2 regions of the Pseudoalteromonas sp. P1-11 genome follow, and region 1 is predicted to be linked to the other one. Evidence: riboswitches for the same ligand, from Rfam matches in the RefSeq annotation. Region 1 holds a riboswitch; the other holds the start of a gene.
The links. Region 1 has a riboswitch for lysine ahead of dapA (4-hydroxy-tetrahydrodipicolinate synthase). Riboswitches for the same ligand answer to the same signal wherever they lie in the genome.
Positions count from the first base shown of each region.

Region 2: linked by a shared signal. The riboswitch ahead of lysC (lysine-sensitive aspartokinase 3) and the one ahead of dapA (4-hydroxy-tetrahydrodipicolinate synthase) in region 1 are both predicted to bind lysine.

Region 1 is NZ_LJSP01000008.1:65,946-70,185, reverse strand. Features, by position in the region: gene AN390_RS14190 (YdiU family protein) at 1-317, opposite strand, end outside; gene AN390_RS14185 (DNA-3-methyladenine glycosylase I) at 320-1,024, opposite strand; lysine riboswitch at 1,219-1,415, shown strand; gene dapA (4-hydroxy-tetrahydrodipicolinate synthase) at 1,544-2,428, shown strand; gene AN390_RS14175 (2,3,4,5-tetrahydropyridine-2,6-dicarboxylate N-succinyltransferase) at 2,444-3,184, shown strand; gene AN390_RS14170 (PLP-dependent decarboxylase) at 3,184-4,240, shown strand, end outside.
Region 2 is NZ_LJSP01000020.1:10,900-15,139, forward strand. Features, by position in the region: gene AN390_RS18955 (hypothetical protein) at 1-668, opposite strand, end outside; gene AN390_RS18960 (condensin complex protein MksE) at 665-1,213, opposite strand; gene AN390_RS18965 (hypothetical protein) at 1,217-2,488, opposite strand; lysine riboswitch at 2,779-2,951, shown strand; gene lysC (lysine-sensitive aspartokinase 3) at 3,028-4,240, shown strand, end outside.

The DNA of each region.
Region 1 (4,240 bases):
CCTGAGCCTTTTAACTGAATATCCCACAGCTGATTTTTATCATCGCTGATAGCACCCAGTAAGTGCGCTCGCCCATCACCCAAGCGCGGCGAAAAGTGCCCAAACTGATGCCCAGAATAGCCAAGCGCTACAGCATTTACCGGTTGTGGCTCGTTACCAGCAAAAGTACTGGCGCGCAGCGCAGGCTCAACATCTATATTAAACTGCTGTGCTAACGCTTCGTTCCACAAAAGTAATTGCGGGGCTGCAACGCTTGAAGGACTGTCCTCTATTGCGAAGTTATCTGCTATGTCTGTGTATCTTGGCACTAGTTTCATGGTTAATCCTCTGTTTGTTGGCTTATGCCTACGCGATTGTCGCCCACGCTGTAAGCCACAATTAAGCTAAGTTCTTGCAGGCTCAAACCACTTTGCTTTTGCATTTCGTTAAAAAACGCCTGTGCGGCAGTGAGCGATTTTTTAGTTTGCAGGCCGCCATCGATAATTTTGTGCGCTCTTAGGTAACTTTCTACATCTCGCGAAAGTAAAAAAGTATCTTTACCAAGCGCTCTTAAGGCATACGGGCCTGTATTGCCGCCCAAACGGGCGCCGTGTTTTTTTAAATGCGCCCATAAACCAATAATGTCATCGCCTGGCCAGTTAGCTACAAATTGGCTAAAACTGCCATATTGCTGTGCTATTTCGTGGATCATGTAGGCATTTTCAGGAATTGTTTTTACCTTTTTATAATTACGAATAATGCGCTCATCAGTTGCTTTTTGCTCGAGCATATCGGGCGGCATCATAAGTAATTTATCAACACTAAATTGCCAAAAAACCTCTCTAAAACCTGGCCATTTACTGTTTATTACCGACCAGTAAAACCCGCTTTGAAATACTTTTCGGGTAAACTCTTCAAGCCAATCGTCGTCACTTAATGCGCTTAATGCTTTTTTAGATAAGGGTTTTGCGAGTAATAACTTAAGCATTTTTTCAGAACCTTTTCGCTCTACTGCTCGCTTATAAATATCGCTAAATTTTTCCATACTTATTAAATACCTCATCACTGCTCATAGGGTTAGTTTACGAGAAAAGCAGCCAATACGTAACCACCCACATTTTCGATGAACTAATCTGTATCCTGCAACTTGACACCTAGACGGCTAAAATGTTTTAATCGCCGCAATTACCCTATTTAAATTGTATTTTGTTAAACCTTTTGCGGTTAAACAAAATACAAAGGGCTAGAAGAGGTGCGTTATTCAGGTAGCGTATGTTAGGAGCGCAAACTCCAGTGAGCATATGTGAGGGGAATACCGCCGAGAGGTAAACGCTTTTGCGAAGCAATTACTTCGGGCGACTAGGTTGAATCCTAGCGACTGTCACCAATAGCTGTTTTAGAGCAGCTTATTAGTTTGGTGGAGAGCTTCTGGTCTTAAATAATAAGGCCGTGCGCCCTATTATTTTAAGCCCATTCGCTCTTCGAATACTGTTCGAACGACGTTAATGCGGCTCACATCATACAGCCTCCTTAATATCTCGAACACCTTATAGGTTCGTAAGAGATGATTCACAACTTCAATTTAGACGACTACGCACTGTGGACAGCGCTTGTTACGCCGTTTGATCAACAAGGTAATGTTGACTACGACACGCTCACAACACTTGTTAGCGAACAAGAAGCGGCACACAACGGTATTTTACTGCTCGGTAGCACAGGTGAAGGCTTAGCCCTTACGCTTAAAGAGCAGCAAGGCATTGTTGAGCACGTGTGCCAATTAAAACCCAGTGTACCGCTTATGGTTGCTGTTGGTGGTAGTAATTTGGCCCAACAAAAAGAATGGGTTAGCTACTGTAACCAATTACCTATTCACAGCTACTTATTAGGCTCGCCTCTTTATGCAAAACCAGGGGCTGTAGGTCAAACACATTGGTACGAAAGCTTATTAAACGAAAGCGCGCATCCGTGTATGTTGTACAACGTACCTGGGCGCAGCGGTGTAAGCATTCCTATCGAAACCATTGAAAACTTAAAAGCGCACCCAAAACTGTGGGCTTTAAAAGAAGCCAGTGGCAACATCACCCAATTTGAAGCATACCGACAAGCCGCGCCTAATTTAGCGCTATACAGTGGCGACGATGCACTTATGCCCTACTTTGCCCAAGCAGGTGCAAAAGGCTTAGTTTCGGTTGCGGCCAATGCATGGCCTTTGCAAACACACGAATTTGTAAAGCGCAGCCTAAGCGGTCAACACCCCAATTTATTTGCTCAGTGGACTCGCGCTATTAATAGCCTATTTGCTGTAGCAAACCCTATTCCCGTTAAAGTGCTAATGCACCAGCAAGGGCGTTTAAATAGCCCACTGTTGCGTCCACCTTTAACGCATCTTGAGTTAACGCAAACCGATTGCATTACCACTGCAAACGACACCATTTTATCTTGGCATTAAACACAGGTTTTTATAATGAGCTGGTTAGAACTACTAAATAATTTAGAATCGGGCGCAGTACGCGCAGCATCACAAAACGAAAGCGGCCAATGGGAAGCTAACGTAGAAGTAAAACAAGGCATTTTAGAAGCCTTTAAAAATGGCACTAACACCGAGTTTGCAGGCGGGTTTGTTGATAAGCACAACCTTGCACCGCAAGAATTTAGCACTGAAGATGGCGTGCGTATGGTACCAGGTGGCACCAGTGTTCGCCGCGGTGCCTACGTAGCTAAAGGCACTATTATTATGCCACCAGCGTACGTAAATATTGGCGCATACATCGACGAAGGTACTATGGTTGATAGCCACGCATTAGTGGGTTCATGTGCACAAGTTGGTAAAAATGTACATTTAAGCGCAGCTGTTCAACTTGGTGGTGTACTTGAGCCAATTGGGGCAAGCCCAGTCGTGGTTGAAGACGATGCGTTTATTGGCGCAGGTTGTGTCATTGTTGAAGGCGTAGTGGTTAAAAAAGGCGCGGTACTTGCCCCAGGTGTGCGTTTATCTGCCACTATTCCGGTTTACGACTGTGTTAACGAGCGCCAGCTAGATAAAGGCGAGCCAATTCCAGAGTACGCTATTGTAATACCAGGCTCTCGCCCTGCGTCTAACGAATGGGCTCGTGAGCAAGGCTTAAGCATGTCGTGTGCACTCATTGTTAAATACCGCGACGAGCAAAGCGATGCATCGTTATTGCTAGAAGAGGTTTTACGATAATGAGCTTTTTGAGCACGCCTATCAAGGCCGCCGTAAATACACTTACTCAGCAACTTGATACACCTTTTTTTGTTTACGACTTAGACAAACTAAACGCACACCTTACCCGTTTAGTTGCGCAAACCGATGTAAAGCTTTGGTATGCGGTAAAAGCCAATCCGCTTTCTAAGGTTATTCAATGCCTAGACAGCGCCGGATTTAACTTTGACGTAGCAAGTAAAGGTGAGCTTGAACAAGTCCTTGCACAAGGTATTAGTTCACAGCGCGTGCTCAACACAGGGCCTGCAAAGAGCCCTAAACAAATTAAACACTTTATTGAGCGCGGCGTGCGTATTTTTGTTGCCGAAAGCCTCAATCAAGTACGTTGGTTAAACCAGCAAGCGCAGCTGCAAAATACGCAGCTGCAAGTATTACTGCGTGTGCAATTACGCTGGCCAGAAGGTGAAAAAAACCCATTAGGGGGTGACAGCCTTACTCCGTTTGGGCTTGGTTGCGATGAATGGCAAGCGCTCAATACTGGCGATTACCCAGCACTTAATTTTGATGGCCTACATATTTTTCAGTGGGGCAACATGCTTAGCACACAAAAGCTAAGCGAGCTGTGGTCGCAAATGATTGTACCGCTTACCACCTTGGCTAATAACTTAAATATAAACCTGAAAATTTTAGACTTAGGCGGCGGTTTAGGTATTCCTTACACACCAAACGATGCAACACTTGAGTGGGATGGATTAATCACCGCGCTGGCAAAAATTAAAAAAGATGCGGGTGTAGACGAGCTTTGGATGGAGCTTGGCCGTTACGCTGTAGGCGAATGCGGTCATTACGCTAACCCCGTCGTTGAGTGCAAACAAAACTACGGCCAACAGCAAGTTATTTTAACCGGAGGTATTAACCACTTATTGCGCCCTGCTGTTACAAGCCAAGATTTTCCTGCGGCGTTACTGCGCGAATCAACAGCGCCAGAACAAGCAATGAGCTTATACGGCCCATTATGTACTGCCCTTGATTGCTTAGGCGAGCATACCCTACCAAGCGATTTAAACGAGCAAGACT
Region 2 (4,240 bases), on a different contig from region 1:
CGCCATACCTCGTAAAAGTCCACTTTAGAGTTAGACATATGGCGTTCAAACACACGCAGCATAAAGCGTTTAACATCGCTTGCACCTAATTTGTGTAAGTTAAGAATACGCCTAAAAATTTCTTTATAAATGGCGGAGTCTTGCACGTTATTTAGCGGGATCATTTTTAAATTAATGTCGCCGTCAAAAGGGGTTGCGCCGCCGGTAAGCAGGGCGTTTAGCTCTTGTGCTTTAAGCTCTATAGGGTTGTAACCTTGCGTTTTTAAATGATTAAACAGCTTGGTAAACTTAATAATGGTATTACCTTGCGTGTACTGCGCTAAATCAAGTTTGCCCTGATAACAAAAGTACTGGTGCGCGTAACCGGCTATTTTACCTAGGCCTGCTACACCAATAACCACCGAGCCATGGGGAAGGTTAGCTTCAAGCAAAATGTACGACTGATCCGATGAAAAATAAAATTTACGGGTTTCATCTAAATCGTGCCCGTCCCATTCGGTTAGGCGCAAATCATTTATTAGCGGAAATTGCAGGGCGTTAATAACCGAACTTTTACCGGTATTGTTTGGGGCACAAATAGAGCTGCTTTTATCAAGCGGAATAACACACTTTGCATAGCCTGCGGTATTAAGTAGGGCGAGTTTACTTAGTCCGTATAAGTTTTTCATTGCTCGTCCTCTGTAATGTAGGTTTCTTCGTTTACTTCCATAAGTGCATCAATATAGCGGTGAATAGGCGCTTGTAGCATAAAGCCGCCTTCGACTTCGCGGGCAAGGCCTAAACGTACCATGCGCAGGTATACATCTTTTCGTAAATCTGAGCCCGAAAATATCTCAAGCTGATCAAACAAGTGCTTATTAATTTGCACTAAGGTTTGCATCAGTTCTAAATCGTTTACTTCATCAAATAGGGCACGCATTGGGTCTTTACCCGTATTGGCAAAGTGCTCAATTAAAATGTAAATAGTCAGTGCAATAGCACGGGATATTTTACCCATGTTTGGCGTGCTTTCGTCGCTGGCAAAGTAGTAAAAGCCGCGGCTGTCGTGTTTTAAATCGTGGCCAAGGGCGCTAAATAAGGCGCTATAAGATTCTATGTGCTGGTCAAGCTCTTGCCACATTACGTTGTCTTGTTCGCAAATATGGTAACCCGCACCTAATTTTTTATTAATGGCTTGTAGGTGCGTAAGCTCGTCTAAGTTTATATGTGTCATGTGTTACTCGTCTGCCTGTGTATCTGGCTGAGGCGCAGAATTAAATGGGTATAACGAAAAATGCTGGCCGGCAATTTTTACGCGTGTTTTTTCATCGCTTTGGCTAATGTGAATTTCACTGTCGCTGACTAGTTTTTGATATAAAAATAGCATTTCGTCGGCGTCTAATTCTGGGTAGCTTTCATCTAAAAATTGCAGTAATGGCTGGGGCTTTTTACGTTTTTTATTAAAGCGTTTTGCAAAGCTTGTTTTAACATCGTGGTAATCAGGAATGTTTGGCGTAACAAATGCCGGCACGTCTTGTTGCTCTGGGAGCTGATATTCTTCGTGTTCAAATTCTACCAAGCTTGCCATATAGGCAACTATATGACGCTGCTGGCCAAGCGAATAACGCTGCGCATCGCTTACAAAATTTGGTTGTACCGCGCTTAGCATGTTGTCTACGCCATTTTTACGCACAAGGCCAAGCACTTTTGCTGCCTGGCGGGTAATTAGGTTATTACGGCGTAGCTCTTCGCGCAGTGGCATAAGCATATCGGCACTTTTGCGTAAGCTTTCTCGGCCAACTAAATGCATTTCGAGTATCCGAGTACGCAATTGCTCAAGCATACGTTTGTCGTTGTAGGCTTTGCCTGAGCGTTCAATGTGCTCTATTTGCTTACTTATTTGTTGCTCAATAAGTGTAAAACAGGCATGAAAGTCACCGCGAATATCGACCATTTCAAGCATCGGCTCTATGTATTCGTCAAAGGCTTCTATTACCGCTTTGTAGCGCTTTTGCAAAGATTGCACCGCGTGATCAGATTTAGCTTGCTCAACAATGTTTAAAATAGCGTTTTCGTTGTGCGCGTAAAGCTTCATTATTTTACGCACCCGATCATCCATAATGCGGCTATAGCGGCGTAAATCGTCAAAGTCTTCTATTTCGCCGGCATTATCTAAACGGTTTCCTAGGCGTGCTAAATCATCAACCAAAACGCTAATTTCTTGTGCTAAACCTAGGTGTTCTTCTTGTAATAAAAAGGTCGCAAAATCGGCAATGGCGCGGTTTATTTCAAGCTGGGATGATTTAGCCAATGGAATAAGTATGTCTTGATTGAGCAAACGATTTGTTTCTTTGTAAATGCGCTCGTTTGTCCATGTGGGCTGTTTTTGCTTAATGGCGTTTTGCACGTCTTTGAGGTTAAAGTCGGCCATTTTAAAACGTTTAAATAATAGCTCTAAAACACCCCAGTGTTCGCTAAGGGTATTAAGCAGCTTTTTAGCTGGGATCATAATGCGGTGATACATCCTAGTAATGAGTTAACTACACTTAAAGCAGAGCGTAGTTTTTATATTTTTATAATAAAAAGTACTCGTTATTAACTGGCTTAATTTACACATTTTTTTAGCTGGCGTACAGGCGAGTTATATTAAGCGCTGTAAAAGTAGCCAGCAATGTAAACCTTGGCTAAATTATTCGCGTTATATTAACTAAAACACCTTGACAGCTAGACGTCTAAACGATAACTTTCAAAGCCCCGCTACACAGTGGGGTTTTGTTTTATTAGCCACAGGTTAATACAACATTCAGAAGAGGTGCGATACTTAGGTATTTAATGGTAGGTGACGAACGCCCATAACCATTAAAGAGGGAAGTACTCGCCGAGGAAAACAAGGTTACGTCAACCATGTTTTTCGGTTTATGGGGCTGAATCCCCAAAACTGTCACCAACTTAGGTGGAGAGCTTCTGGCAGTGGACACATCTTATTTGCATTCCTTTGCCAAGTTCTTCTTGTTTTTTAGCGGTTTGGATACCGCGAAAGGAGACGAAATGACTACCCAATCAGTGCCACAAACAGTATCAGGCGCAAAATCAGATTACATCGTTGCCAAATTTGGCGGAACCAGTGTTGCAAACTTTGAAGCGATGAGTCGCTGTAGCGAAATTATTGTTGCAGATAAAAGCGTACGTATTGTAGCTGTGAGCGCCAGTGCCGGCGTAACTAACCACTTAGTTGCACTGTGCAAACCCGACCTTAGTAAAGAGCAGCGCCAAGCACACATAGATGGCGTATTGGCTATTCAACAGGCTATTTTAGATGAGCTGTCGCTTGATGCCGATTTAGCGGTGGGTTTTAACGAAACGTTAAAAGCATTTCAAATGTTAGCCCTTGAAACACTCACCACTGATCAACAACACGATGAGCTGCTTAGCTTTGGCGAGCGTTTATCGTCTTATTTATTTGCTCAAGTGCTGCGCTTAAAAGGCTTAAATGCAGATAGGTTTGATGTACGCAAAGTGCTTAAAACAGACAGCCAATTTGGTAAAGCAACGCCCGATGTTGCGGCCACTGCACAAGCGGCTAAAGATCTGTTAATTCCGTTATTAGATGAGCAAGTAATAGTTACACAAGGGTTTATTGGTAGTGATGAATTTGGCCAAACCACAACGCTTGGTCGTGGTGGCTCTGACTACAGTGCGGCGTTATTAGCAGAGGCTATTAACGCTAAAAGTGTACACATTTGGACCGATGTAGTGGGTATTTTTAGCACCGACCCGCGTTTATGCGCTAAGGCAACGCCAATTGCCCGTTTAAGCTTTGATGAAGCCGCAGAAATGGCGACATTTGGCGCAAAAGTATTGCACCCTGCAACTATTTTACCAGCAAGCCGTAGCCATATTAATGTATTTGTAGGCTCTAGCCGCGAGCCAGAGCGCGGGGGGACGTGGATTGAGCGTGAAAAATCGCAGCAGCCAGGTATTCGTGCCGTTACGCAGCGTAAAAACCAAATATTGCTAACGCTTAAAAGCCCAGAAATGTTATTAGCAAGTGGCTTTTTGGCCCGTGTATTTACCATTTTAAGTGAGTTTAATATATCGGTAGACTTAGTTACTACCTCAGAAATTAGTGTTGCCATAACCCTAGATAACGCACCTAATGCCTCGCGACCTGAGCTTGAGCAAGCGTGTTTAGATAAATTGGCCGAATTTTGTCATGTATCGGTTGAAAACAACTTAACCTTAGTGGCGCTTATAGGCTCTG